Methylosarcina fibrata AML-C10: one gene and its partner. The protein of the gene in region 2 interacts with the protein of the main gene of each other region in a pairwise test. Links are inferred from orthologs where the notes say so. Each region holds a gene or a part of one and is shown on either strand. Other genes may lie near its edges.

Evidence for each region.
Region 1: the proteins of uvrB (region 2) and uvrA interact in binary tests that used the Escherichia coli proteins (3 or more experiments, as listed by UniProt). The link is inferred for Methylosarcina fibrata AML-C10 from one-to-one orthologs.

The regions. Positions count from the first base shown.
Region 1 is NZ_KB889965.1:3,230,380-3,236,767, forward strand. The notes cover bases 568-3,989. They hold uvrA (excinuclease ABC subunit UvrA), read right to left. Parts: upstream 3,651-3,989; coding sequence 768-3,650; downstream 568-767. Other genes in these bases: A3OW_RS26530 (GNAT family N-acetyltransferase), read left to right, coding at 568-789; lpxH (UDP-2,3-diacylglucosamine diphosphatase), read left to right, coding at 3,806-3,989. Outside these bases: more of A3OW_RS26530, read left to right, coding at 202-567; more of lpxH, read left to right, coding at 3,990-4,531; A3OW_RS0115190 (methanol/ethanol family PQQ-dependent dehydrogenase), read left to right, coding at 4,806-6,388. UniProt on the Escherichia coli protein: The UvrABC repair system catalyzes the recognition and processing of DNA lesions. UvrA is an ATPase and a DNA-binding protein. A damage recognition complex composed of 2 UvrA and 2 UvrB subunits scans DNA for abnormalities.
Region 2 is NZ_KB889965.1:1,460,904-1,468,815, forward strand. What follows is about bases 3,071-6,038. They hold uvrB (excinuclease ABC subunit UvrB), read right to left. Parts: upstream 5,574-6,038; coding sequence 3,567-5,573; downstream 3,071-3,566. Other genes in these bases: arcC (carbamate kinase), read right to left, coding at 3,071-3,422; A3OW_RS0107000 (pyridoxal phosphate-dependent aminotransferase), read left to right, coding at 5,681-6,038. Outside these bases: A3OW_RS0106975 (class I SAM-dependent methyltransferase), read left to right, coding at 1-324; A3OW_RS24290 (hypothetical protein), read left to right, coding at 467-853; A3OW_RS0106985 (cyclic 2,3-diphosphoglycerate synthase), read left to right, coding at 1,099-2,457; more of arcC, read right to left, coding at 2,490-3,070; more of A3OW_RS0107000, read left to right, coding at 6,039-6,862; A3OW_RS0107005 (VOC family protein), read right to left, coding at 6,986-7,426; A3OW_RS0107010 (ion transporter), read right to left, coding at 7,452-7,912. UniProt on the Escherichia coli protein: The UvrABC repair system catalyzes the recognition and processing of DNA lesions. A damage recognition complex composed of 2 UvrA and 2 UvrB subunits scans DNA for abnormalities.

The DNA of each region.
Region 1 (6,388 bases), 1.8 Mb from region 2 along the record:
GGTTTAGTTCAACAAATAATTATACAGTTTCTGTATATCTTCCTGACTCTACATCTTATTTGCAACAAATTTGTAACGTTAGTCAGTTGCTAACGGCATATCGTTCTAAATTGGAAGATATGCCGATCCAGATATTATTCTGAACCGGAATCATTGCCTTACTATCAGCGGCAAATAGTTGTATTCTGAAGGTAACCCAATATGTCCTTAAACAACAACCCCATCGAAATTACCCGCCTGACTCTGGCCGACCTTCGAGCCGACGAATCCGGCACGGCGATCGAACAACTGGCCGAACTGATCGTCGAAGCGTTTCGGGAGCCGCCGTGGCACGAGCATTTTTCGGCGTCGCGAATCCATTTCGGTCTGGGCGTCGAGCTGATGCGGCAGGGCGCGCTGCTGTACGCAGCCAAAGAGCAGGACGCCGGCCGGATCGTCGGCTATGTGCTGGGCAAGGAACTGGCCGCAGGCGAAGGCAACGGGCATCAGCAGACGTTAAAAGACATATCCGGCACGGCGGCGCTGGATTATCTCTGCGAGAACGGGCGGCGGGTATTTTACGTAAGCGGGCTGGCGGTCAGGTCCGGCTTCAGGCGCCGAGGCATCGCCGAGCGGCTTTCGCTGGCCTTGCTCGACGAGCTGCGCCGGCAGGGATTTTCTTACCGTCTGGGGCGCACCGACCGTTCGATGATCAGCATGCGCAATCTGTATCAAAAGCTGGGATTCAGGGAATTGCCGGTCACCGACGCCAACCACTCCGAGCGAAGCTACTGGCTACTGGCGCTGTGACCTTCACTCGCTGCCCTTTTCTTGACCGTTTGCGCAGGCTGATCGGTCTCGAAAAACCGCTTTAGATAAACGCCGGTATGGGAGACCGGGTTTGCCGAGACCTGCCGGGGCGTGCCTTCGGCGATCAGAAGGCCGCCGCCATCGCCGCCTTCGGGTCCCATGTCGACGATCCAGTCGGCGGTCTTGATCACGTCCAGGTTGTGCTCGATGACGATGACGGTATTGCCGTGGTCGCGCAGGGTATGCAGCACCGCCAGGAGCTGCTTGATGTCGTGGAAGTGCAGCCCGGTCGTCGGCTCGTCGAGAATGTACAGCGTTTTGCCGGTGTCGCGCTTGGACAGTTCCTTCGACAGCTTGACCCGCTGCGCCTCGCCGCCGGACAGCGTGGTGGCGTTCTGGCCCAGCGTGATGTAGCTCAAGCCGACCTCGGTCATCGTTTGCAGTTTCCGGGCCAGCGCCGGTATCGCGCTGAAGAACTCGGCCGCGTCTTCGACGGTCATCGCCAGCACTTCGTGGATGTTCTTGCCTTTGTAGCGGATTTCCAGCGTCTCCCGGTTGTAGCGCTTGCCGTGGCAAACTTCGCAGTTGACGAAGATGTCGGGCAGAAAATGCATTTCGACCTTGATCACGCCGTCGCCCTTGCAGGCCTCGCAGCGCCCGCCTTTGACGTTGAAGCTGAAGCGTCCGGGCGTGTAGCCGCGGGAGCGCGCTTCCGGCGTCGCCGCGAACAGCTCGCGGATCGGCGTAAACAGCCCGGTGTAGGTCGCCGGATTCGAACGCGGCGTGCGGCCGATCGGACTTTGGTCGATGTCGACCACCTTGTCGAAATGCTCCAGCCCGTCGACGCCGTCGCAGGGCGCAGGCAAGGCGCCGGCGCGGTTGATCACGCGCGCGGCCTGGCAGAACAGGGTGTCGTTGACCAGCGTCGATTTGCCGGAGCCGGAAACGCCGGTCACGCAGGTTAAAAGGCCGACCGGAAAGGCGATGTCGACGTTTTTCAGATTGTTGCCCCGGGCATTGCGGACGACGATCCGCCTGTCCGGGTCCGGAGGCTTCAGCGCGGCGGGCACGTCGATGCCGTTTTTCCCGGACAGATACTGCCCGGTCAGGGATTCCGGCGTATTGACGATGTCCTCGACGCTGCCTTGCGCGACGATGCGGCCGCCGTGCACGCCGGCGCCGGGACCGATGTCGACGATGTGCTGGGCCGAACGGATCGCGTCTTCGTCGTGCTCGACCACGATCACGGTGTTGCCGAGATCGCGCAGACGGAACAGCGTATTCAGCAGTCGCTGGTTGTCCCTCTGGTGCAGCCCGATCGAAGGCTCGTCGAGCACGTACATGACCCCGACCAGGCCCGCGCCGATCTGACTGGCCAGACGGATGCGCTGGGCTTCGCCGCCGGAAAGCGTCTCGGCGCTGCGGTCCAGGGTCAGATAGTCGAGGCCGACGTTGACCAGAAACTCCAGCCGCTCCTGAATTTCCTTGATGATTTTGACCGCCACTTCGCCGCGCTTACCGGGCAGGCTGAGCTGCTGAAAAAAATTCAGCGCCTTCCGGATCGGAAAGGCGGTCAGATGATGGACCGGCAGATTTTCGATGAACACGTTCCGCGCGGAAATGTTCAATCTCGCTCCGTCGCAAACGCTGCACGGCTTTTGTGATAAATACTTCGACAGTTCCTCTCTGACCAGTTGCGAGTCGGTTTCGTGATAGCGCCGCTCCATGACGGCAATGATGCCTTCGAAGCGGTGTCGCTTCTTCTTGGAATAGCCGAATTCGCTGAGCAGCTTGAATTCGATCTCTTCGTCGCCGCTGCCGTACAGGATGATCGCCTGGATCTCCCGGGACAGCTCCGAGAAGGGCTGCTCCGGATCGAAGCCGTAATGCTTGGCCAGGGAGCAGATGATTTGATAGTAATACGCATTGCGCCGGTCCCAGCCGCGGATCGCACCGCCCGCGAGGCTGATGTCCGGGTTGTGCACGACCAGCTCCGGATCGAAAAATTCGCGGATGCCCAGGCCGTCGCAACTGCCGCAGGCGCCCTTGGGATTATTGAAAGAAAAGATGCGGGGCTCCAGCTCGGTCAGGCTGTAACCGCAATGAGGACAGGCGTAGCGTTCGGAGAAAAGAAGTTCCGCACCGTCGTCCAGGCACGCCGCGATCGCTTTGCCGTCGGCGAGCCTGAGCGCGGTCTCGAAGGATTCCGCCAGCCTCAGGGTGATGTCGTCGCGGATCTTGAAGCGGTCGATGATCGCTTCGATGGTGTGCTTCTTTTTAGGCTCCAGCGCCGGCGCTTCGTCGAGATCGTAAACGATGCCGTCGATGCGGGCGCGAATGAAGCCCTGGGCGCGCAGATCGTCGAGCAGTTGCGTATGCTCGCCCTTGCGCTCGTTGATCACCGGCGCCAGCAGCATCCAGCGCTGGTCCTGCGGCTGCGCCAGAACCTGGTCGACCATCTGGCTGACCGTCTGCGCTTCCAGCGACACCTGATGCTCCGGGCAGCGCGGCGTGCCGGCCCGGGCATAGAGCAAGCGCAGGTAATCGTAGATTTCGGTGATGGTGCCGACGGTGGAGCGGGGGTTGTGCGAGGTCGACTTTTGCTCGATGGAAATCGCCGGCGACAGTCCCTCGATATGGTCGACGTCGGGCTTTTCCATCATCGACAGGAACTGGCGCGCATAGGCGGAGAGCGATTCGACGTAGCGCCTTTGTCCTTCCGCATAAATCGTGTCGAAAGCCAGCGACGACTTGCCCGAACCGGAAAGTCCGGTAATGACGATGAGCCGGTCCCGAGGCAGATCGAGATCGATGTTTTTCAGGTTGTGGGTACGGGCGCCGCGAATGCTGATGGTATCCATCAAAAGATTCCTGCTATTGAAAGAACTCCATACTATACGATCAAATTTATCTTCAACACAAACTCCGGTTGGTAAAAGCGGACGCAGCCATTATGATAGGCCCGCCTTATTCAACACGATCGGCCTTTCCGTTTTCTCAATTCGCTCGCTTGTCCATGAACAACGAAATTCTGTTTATTTCCGATCTCCACATCTCTCTCGAAAAAACCGAGATCACCCGGCGTTTTCTCCGTTTTTTGAAAGAGCGTGCACCCCAGGCCGCCGCCGTTTATATCCTGGGCGACCTGTTCGATTCCTGGATCGGAGACGACGACTCGACGCCACCGAACGATGCCGTCAAAACAGAGTTGAGAAGGCTCACCGCTTCGGGAACGAAAGTTTTTCTGATGCTGGGCAACCGCGATTTCCTGCTCGGCGAAAAATTCTGCCGGGACACCGGCGTAGTCCTGCTCGGCGATTACGAGGTGATCGATCTGTTCGGCGTGGCCACGCTCTTGACCCATGGCGACCTTCTTTGCACCGACGACCTGCCTTATCAGGCGTTCCGAGCCAAATCCCGAACGCCCGAATGGCGGCGCTCGATCCTGTCGAAGCCGCTGGCGCTGCGCTTGTTGGGCGCGCGCTGGTACCGCTTCCGCAGCTTTTTGCACAAAAGGAAGAAAAGCCGGGAAATCATGGACGTCAATCCGGATACCGTGGTTCGGACGATGCGCGAACACGGCTGCTTGCGGCTGATCCATGGCCATACGCACCGTCCCGCCGTACATCGTTTGAGCATCGACGAACAGCCTGCCCAGCGCTTCGTGCTGGCCGACTGGAAAAAGGACGCGGCCGAGGTTTTATGCTGGAACGGCGAAGGTTACAGGATCGAACGAATCTGATTTTCCGGAATTTCCGGTAAGGGTGTTCGGCGATTCATTCTTCAAATAGCCCCGGACCGAATCCGCAAGATAATAATTTTTTTGGCCTTTCGCTTTTTGCCTTGCGGTCCGAGTCTATTAAGGGTTGACTTTTTAAGGAAAATCATTAAATCTACGCAGCTGGAGTGACCTGTTTTGATCACGAGCAGAACATTAAACATCACCCAAAACTAATATTAGTCAAAAAAACATAATCAGTATTTTGTGGCATAACAAAATACCAGGAGAAAAAAATATGAAGAAGCCTTTAAAAAGTTGGCTGCTTGCTTCAAGTGTGGCGTCAATCTTGGCCGCGCCAGCTATTTCAACTGCTAACAGCGATCTTGACCAACTGTCACAAAACCCTGCGAACTGGTCTATGTGGGGTGGCAACTACTCGGGTACCCGTTACAGCAAACTCGATCAAATCAATACCTCTAACGTAAAGAACCTGCAGCCGGCCTGGTCTTTCTCTACAGGTGTTTTACGTGGTCATGAAGGCGGCCCATTGGTCGTAAACGATGTTCTTTACATTCACACACCTTTTCCCAATACCGTTTTCGCGATAGATCAAAAGACCCAATCCGTGATCTGGGAATACACTCCGACTCAAGACGCGGACGTCACCATTCCGGTCATGTGTTGCGATACCGTTAACCGGGGTCTGGCCTACGGCGACGGCAAAATCTTCCTGCAACAATCCGATACCGTTTTGACCGCACTGGACGCCAAAACCGGCAAACGGATCTGGAGCGTGCAAAACGGCGATCCGAAACTGGGCATGACCAACACCAACGCGCCGTTGGTCGTTAAAGACAAGGTGCTGACCGGCATCTCCGGCGGCGAATTCGGCGTCCGCGGCTTCCTGGCGGCTTACGACATCAAGACCGGCCAATTGGCCTGGAAAGGCTACAGCATGGGTCCGGACTCCGACACGCTGATCGATCCGAGCAAAACCACCACCTGGAAAGACGGCAAAGTCACTCCGGTCGGTCCTAACTCAAGCACCGGCACTTGGGAAGGCGATCAATGGAAAATCGGAGGCGGCACCACCTGGGGCTGGTACAGCTACGATCCTCAATTGAACCTGATTTACTACGGCTCCGGCAACCCGTCCACCTGGAACCCAACTCAACGTCCAGGCGACAACAAATGGTCCATGTCCTTGTGGGCTCGCGACGCGGATACCGGAGCCGTGAAATGGGTTTACCAGATGACGCCTCACGACGAATGGGACTATGACGGCATCAACGAAACCGTTCTGGTCGACCAGGAAGTCAAAGGCAAGATGCACAAAACCATCGTACATTTCGACCGTAACGGTGTGGGCTATACCCTGGACCGTGAAAACGGCGAACTGCTGGTTGCCGAAAAATTCGACAAGTCGGTCAACTGGCTGACCCATGTCGACATGACTACCGGCCGTCCGGTAGGCGTGCCAAAATACAGCACCGAGCACAACGGTGAAGACGTCACTACCGAAGGCGCCTGCCCTGCCGCATTGGGTGCCAAAAACATGGCACCTACGTCTTACTCTCCACAAACCGGGCTGTTCTACATTTCAGGCAATCACCTGTGCATGAACTACGAGCCGTTCGAAGTTTCCTACACAGCCGGTCAGCCTTATGTGGGCGCGACCCTGACCATGATGCCTGCCGGTGCGGACGTCATGACAGGACAACCCGACGGTTCGACCAACCTCGGCCAGTTCACTGCGTATGATGCAAAAACAGGTAAGATCGTATGGTCCAACAAAGAGCCGTTTTCCGTCTGGTCAGGCTCTGTTGCCACCGCCGGCGGTGTGGTATTTTACGGTACGCTGGAAGGCTACCTGAAAGC
Region 2 (7,912 bases):
TCCGATTTCATTCCGACGCCGGCGATTGCGCCGTTGGCCGGCATCCGGCTGCCGGAGCGCCTGAGCCGGGGTTTTTACGGCCGCTGCAACGTGCAATGCACCGATCGCGGCTATCGCCGGCTGGCCGAGCAAAACCGGTTTGGAATCCTGACCGTCCGCGACATTACCTCTCAGACGCTGCCCACCTACGCTTATTTGCGGCGCTTGGCTCGGCAAACCTCGTTCTATAACGGCTTCGCCCTGATCGAAACGGCCGCCCTGGAAATGCTCAGCCGCCTGCGCTGGATGAACTACTGCATCTATGCCTTCCGGAAGCGCGGCTGAGCTCAGGCTTTATTCGTTTGAGACATTCCCTCTCTTAATCCGCTGAAATTCTTTCCCCGCTCACCGGAAGACCGGTCCTGGAACTAATACCCTTACTTTCTGTCGTATTTTTGACACCATATTAGAATATAAGGAGGGTGTTATGAAAACGCATAAAGAAAAAATGGTAAAGGTCTGGATTATGTTGGCTTTTTCATTGATGGCTATTCTGGCTTCGATGAGTGCCGGCGCACGAGAAGATATCGATCATGAAAGCGAAACCGGGATAATTTATCAGAACAGCTTCGGCCACCACGGCATTTACGGTTATCCGAGCAGCGTACCGAGCAAGGCTTCCGATAGTCCGGAAATCGTTTATGTCAGCCTGGCGTACGGCCCGGCTATTTATAGCTATGTCCATCCCGGTACGGAAAAGGTCGTGCCGTGGAATGTCGAGTACGTGGATCCCGCCTACGGTCCGGCAATTTACAGTTACGATCGGGCGCAAAAGAACGGCGAGGTAAAAGTATTACCGTTCCTGTATCAATGATCTTTGACGGAAACGCCTTCCCGGAAGCGAATATCGAAGAGTTTGTCGGAAATGACCGTTAAAAACTCTCGTCCGTTGCTGCTTTAACCGGGAAGGCGTTTCTACCAAGAAACATTCATTAAAATGGACAGACGGCTATCCGGAGCGTCGGTTTATCTTTTTCTGAAAAATATATAAAGTAAAGCGGACCCGTAACTTTTTCCGGATGCCGTAACCCTTTCGGCAACGAACGCCAGGCTCACAGCATGACTTGCACCAAACCGCGCATCAAAGTCGTCATCATGGGCGCCGCAGGGCGCGATTTTCATAATTTCAACGTCGTTTACCGAGACGATCCGTCGACCGAAGTCGTTGCCTTTACCGCCGCCCAGATTCCGGATATTGCCGGTCGGCGATATCCGCCGCTGCTGGCCGGACCCCATTATCCCGGCGGCATTCCGATCGCCGATGAAGCCGATTTAGCCGCGCTATGCCGTACCCATGCGGTCGACCGGGTGATCTTTTCGTACAGCGACGTCGCGCACGAGCAAGTGATGCACAAAGCCTCTCTGGTGCTGGCCAACGGCGCCGATTTCATGCTGCTGGGCCCGAACCGGACCATGCTCCGGGCCCGCGTTCCGGTGATCGCCTGCTGCGCCGTGCGCACCGGCTGCGGCAAATCGCAGACGACGCGCTGGCTGTCGCGCCGGTTGAAAGCCTGCGGCCTCAAGGTGGCGGTCATTCGTCACCCGATGCCTTACGGCGATCTCGAAAAACAGGCCGTGCAGCGTTTTGCCGACCGAAGCGATCTGGATCGGGCAGACTGTACGATCGAAGAGCGCGAAGAATACGAACCGCATCTGGCGGCCGGCAACGTCGTATTCGCCGGCGTCGATTATGCCAAAATCGTCGCTCTGGCCGAACAGGAAGCCGACGTCATTCTTTGGGACGGCGGCAACAACGACTTTTCGTTCATCCGCCCCGACCTGCACATCGTTCTGGTCGATCCTCTGCGTCCCGGCAACGAAACCAGCCATCATCCGGGCGAGGCGGTGTTGCGCATGGCGGACGTCGTTCTGATCGGCAAAGTGAATTCGGCCGCCGAGGCCGATGTTCAGAAGGTCGCCGACAACGTGCGGGCGATCGTTCCCCAGGCGCCGGTGATCCGCGGCGCTTCGATCGTGCAATTGAGCCGGCCCGAACGGGTTCGGGGGAAACGGGCGCTCGTGGTCGAGGACGGTCCGACGCTCACGCACGGCGGCATGCCGTACGGTGCGGGCTACGTCGCCGCCGTCGAGGCGCGGGCGGCCGAAATCGTCGATCCCAGGAATTACGCGGCTCCGGAGATCAGCGAAATCTACCGCCAATACTCTCATATCGGCAAAGTTCTGCCGGCAGTCGGCTACCATCCCAAACAGTTGCTCGACCTGCAACAGACCCTCCAGGCCGCCGACGCCGACGTCGTCGTAACCGCGACGCCGTGCGATCTGGCCGCCCTGATCGACATCGGCAAACCGGTCGTTCGGGCCGCTTACGAATACGCCGAAACGACGGAGCCCGGCCTTGGCGAACTGGTCGAATCGTTTCTGATGAAAAAAGGGTTGATAGCGGCCGAAACACGGTAGGCCTTGTCCGGGCCGCTAATAAGAATTTTGGGCTACGGTCGGCAGTGGATCCCATGGCAATCCGACGAGATCAGGGTGCCGGCAGTTCCTTTGAGAATATTCCCCGCCTCGTTCAGTCGGCCGATGCCGGCCCGCCCTCCGGTCCGTTCCACGAATTCGCAGGCGGCCTCGACTTTCGGCGCCATCGACCCTTCGGCAAAAATTATTTTCCGAAGGGCTTCCGGAGAAGCGGCGCGGACCGGTCGGGCTCTTGTCGCGCCCCAGTCCAGATACACGGCATCGACGTCGGTCAGCATCAGGAACAGGTCGGCGCCCAGCTCGCGGGCCAGCAGCGCGCTGGCCAGATCCTTGTCGATGACCGCTTCGACGCCGGCCAACCGCCCCTGTCCGTCCCGCACGACCGGAATGCCTCCGCCGCCTGCGCAAATCACGATAATGCCGGCGGCCACGAGCAATTCGATCACGTCGAGTTCCAGAATTCTCCGGGGGCGCGGCGACGGCACCACACGCCGGTAATTTTCTCCGTCCCGGGCGATCTGCCAGCCACGATCTTTTACCAGTTTGTCCGCCGCCGGTCCGGAGTAAACGGGACCGATCGGTTTACCGGGTGCGGCAAAAGCCGGATCGTCCGCGGCCACTTCAATCTGGGTCAACAAAGTGGCGCAGCGGCGCGATGCGGGCAGACGGTTGCGCAGCTCCTGTTCGATCAAATAGCCGATCATGCCTTCGGTTTCGGCGTCGAGAATATCCAGAGGATAACTTTCATCGGGATTGTAGGCCGCGCCCTGCAATGCCAGCAGGCCGACCTGCGGGCCGTTGCCGTGAGTGATGATGAGCTCGTGCTTGTTGGCCAGCGGCGCCAGCGCGGCGGCAGCGGCCTGAACGTTTCGGCGCTGGTTTTCCGGCGTCAGGGCTTCGCCCCGGCGCAGCAGCGCATTGCCGCCCAACGCGGCGACGATTCTCACGGCGCGTCCCCTATCCCTCGTCCGGCGCCGAAATGCCGGCATCGGCCGTACAGTGCATCAAACATCGGATTCATTCTCTTAAAAGAAAGAAAACTCAAAATCAGGCCGTCCCTGTCTCTAAAAGCCCTGGTTCATGCCATACCGCTAAACCAGAACCCGCTCCTGCAACAACTTGATCTCGTCGCGGATTTTCGCCGCCTGCTCGAACTCCAGATCCTTTGCATGCCGGTACATGGCTTCTTCAAGCTGCCTGATTTTCTTGCCGAGCTGCTTCGGCGTCATGGCCTGATAATGCGGCTGGGCTTCGGCGACTTTTTTACCGGCGATAGCCGGCGCAAATCCCGAACCCGGAATGGCGGTCTGCAGAATGTCGGTCACCGATTTATAAACGGTGGCCGGCGTGATTCGATGGTCTTCGTTGAATCTCCGCTGTTTTTCGCGGCGCCGCTCGGTTTCGTCGATCGCCTGCTGCATCGATTTGGTGATCCGGTCGGCGTACAGAATCGCCTTGCCGTGCACGTTGCGCGCCACCCGGCCGATGGTCTGCACCAGCGATACCGTGGAGCGGAGGAAGCCTTCCTTGTCGGCGTCCAGGATCGCGACCAGCGACACCTCCGGAATGTCGAGGCCTTCGCGCAACAGATTGATCCCGACCAGTACGTCGAACTGGCCGAGGCGCAGGTCGCGGATGATTTCGACCCGTTCGACGGTTTCGACGTCGGAGTGCAGATAGCGGACCCGGATGCCGTGTTCGCCGAGGTATTCGGTCAAATCTTCGGCCATGCGCTTGGTCAGCGTGGTCACCAGCACCCGTTCTTTCAGGGCAATCCGCTTCGTGATTTCCGACAACAAATCGTCGACCTGGGTCGTCGCCGGCCGCACTTCGACTTCGGGATCGAGCAAGCCCGTGGGCCTGACCACCTGTTCGACGAAAACGCCCGAATGCTCCTTTTCGTAAGGACCCGGCGTCGCCGAAACATAAATCCGCTGCGGCGATTTGAGTTCGAATTCAGCGAAGGTCAAGGGCCGGTTGTCGAGCGCCGAAGGCAGCCGGAAACCGTATTCGACCAAAGTTTCCTTGCGCGATCGGTCGCCCTTGTACATCGCCCCGATCTGGGGAACGGTGACGTGGCTTTCGTCGATCACGATGATCGCGTTGTCGGGCAGATAATCGAACATCGTCGGGGGCGGCTCGCCCGCGCTCCGTCCCGACAGATAACGCGAATAATTTTCGATGCCCGAACAATACCCCATCTCCAGAATCATTTCGATGTCGAATAGCGTTCTTTGTTCCAGGCGCTGCGCTTCGACCAGCTTGTTCAACGAGCGCAATTGCTCGAGGCGCTGCTTGAGTTCGATTTTGATCCGGTCGACCGCGGTCAACAATTGCTCGCGCGGCGTGACGTAATGGTTCTTCGGATACACGGTGTAGCGGGCCACTCGGCGCAAAATTTCGCCGGTTAGAGGATCGAACAACGACAGGCGCTCGACCTCGTCGTCGAACAACTCCACCCTGAGCGCTTCCTGATCGGACTCCGCCGGGAAGATGTCGATCACTTCGCCGCGCACCCGGTAGGTGGCCCGGCGCAAATCCAGATCGTTGCGCGTGTATTGCATTTCGGCGAGGCGGCGCAGAATGCTGCGCTGATCGATTAGATCGCCCTTGACCAGATGCAGCACCATCTTGAAATAGGACTCCGGCTCGCCCAGGCCGTAGATCGCCGACACAGTCGCCACCACCACGGTATCCTCGCGTTCGATCAGGGCTTTGGTCGCCGACAGCCGCATTTGTTCGATGTGTTCGTTCAGCGACGCATCCTTGTCGATATAGGTATCGGAGGCCGGCACATAGGCTTCCGGCTGGTAATAATCGTAATAGGAGACGAAATATTCGACGCTGTTTTCCGGAAAGAACTCCTTCATTTCGCCGTACAACTGCGCGGCCAGGGTTTTGTTGGGCGCCAGAATCATCGCCGGGCGCTGCACCTGTTGGATCACATTGGCGATGGTGAAGGTTTTACCGGAACCGGTGACGCCCAGCAGAGTCTGATGGACTTCGCCGTCGCCGAGGCCTTCGATCAGTTTTGCAATCGCCGACGGCTGGTCTCCGGCCGGCTGAAACCGGCTGTGCAGTTTAAATTCTTTTTTCACTCGCTATTTACTCGAAAAATTGTTTTTTAACAACAGATTGTTAGCAAATTCGGACACTTGGGGTATAATTCCCTATGTTTTTACACATCGATTTTACACGGCGGAACATGAGCATCAAACTTTCTAACAGAGTCCAGTCAGTCAAACCTTCACCCACTCTGGCGATTACCGCCCGAGCCGCGCAAATGCGCGCGGCCGGCAAGGACATCGTCGGCCTCGGCGCGGGCGAACCCGATTTCGATACGCCCGAGCACATCAAGGCGGCCGCCGTTCAGGCACTCGCCAAAGGCTTTACCAAATACACCGCTGTGGACGGCATCCCCAGCCTGAAAAAAGCCATCATCGACAAATTCAAAAAGGACAACGGCCTGGACTATCAAGCCAAACAGATTCTGGTATCCTGCGGCGGCAAACAAAGCTCCTTCAATCTGACCCAGGCTTTGTTGAATCCGGGCGACGAAGTGATCATTCCGGCCCCGTTCTGGGTTTCCTACCCCGACATGGTGCTGCTGGCCGATGGCGTTCCGGTAATTATCGACACCACCCAGGCCCAGCGGTTCAAAATTTCGCCGGAGCAACTGCGCGCCGCGATCACTCCGAAGACCCGGCTGATTTTCATCAACAGCCCGTCCAATCCTTCCGGCATCGCCTATACGCTGGACGAATTGAAGGTCTTGGGCAACGTGCTGAAAGAGCATCCGAACATCATTATCGCCACCGACGACATGTACGAGCACATCCTCTGGAAGGAAGGCACTTTCGTCAACATTTTGAACGCGCATCCCGATCTGTACGACCGCACCGTCGTGATGAACGGCGTGTCGAAAGCCTATTCGATGACCGGATGGCGCATCGGTTACGCGGCGGGGCCGGCCGACCTGATCGAAGCGATGACGACCGTGCAGTCGCAAAGCACTTCCAATCCGACTTCGATCTCGCAAGTAGCGGCGGAAGCGGCGCTGACCGGCGATCAAAGCTTCATTCACGACATGTGCGTCGAATTCAAGCAACGCCATGATTACGTGGTTGCCGAACTGAACAAGATCGACGGCATCGACTGCATGGAAACCGACGGCACTTTTTACGTCTTCCCCAACGTCGAAAAACTGCTGGCGCGCCTGGACGGGATCGACGACGATCTGGCGTTTTCCGAATATCTGATCGAACAGGCCGGCGTCGCGCTGGTGCCCGGCTCCGCCTTCGGCACGCCCGGCCATATCCGGATTTCGATCGCCACCAGCATGGCCAATCTGGAAAAAGCGCTGGAGCGGATCCGAAACGCCGTTTAAATTTCATCGCGGGCAAAATTTATTTGCCCGCGCTTCAAGGTCTTGGCCTTTCAATCCGGGCAAAGCCAAATCGTCTACTCAGACCGGACTGCCTTTATCGGGCAGTCCCTTTCCCGATGTTGATCACCAGCTTCCGGTATTCGCCATCGATGCCCACGGTTCCTGCGGAGCCAAAGCTTCCCCTTTCTGTAAAAATTCAATCGATATCAGATCGGGCGAGCGCACGAAAGCCATGTGGCCGTCACGGGGCGGCCGATTGATCACGACGCCCGCTTCCATCAGTTTTCGGCAGGTTTGATAAATGTCGTCGACTTCAAAGGCAAGATGGCCGAAATTGCGGCCGCCGGCATACTCTTCCGGATCCCAGTTGAAAGTCAGCTCGATTTCGGGCGCGTGCGTTTTCTCCGCCTGCTCGGTATCGAGCGGCGCATGCAGATACACCAGGGTAAAACGTCCGGCCTCGCTGTGATAACGTCGGCTCTCGACCAGCCCCAGTTTGTTGCAATAAAAGTCCAGCGATTCGTCCAGATCGCGCACCCGGATCATCGTATGTAAATAGCGCATGGCATCGGCTCCTGATTGAAGATATTTAAGAATAGTCACCCAATTGATGACCGCAATATTTGCAGAATTCCGCGTCGAAATCATGGCCTGTTCTGCCGCAATCGGGACAGGCGTCGTTTCTGATTTTTTCCTCGTTGTACGTTTTGATCAGTTCGGCGCTGTAAATGCCGGTCGGCACCGCAATGATGCCGTAACCCATGATCATGATGAGCGACGCCAAAAACTGGCCGAGCGGCGTTTGCGGAGAAATGTCCCCGTAACCCACGGTGGTCAGGGTGACGATCGCCCAGTAAATGGAGACCGGAATGCTGGTGAAGCCCGCCTCGCTGCTTTCGACGACGTACATCAGGGTGCCGCAGACCACCACCAGCATGAGCACGGCGTAAAGAAACACCGTGATCTTGCGGACGCTTTTACTTAACGCCGCCATCATCAACTGGGCTTCCGACAGATACTCCGACAATTTGAAGATCCGGAAAATCCTGA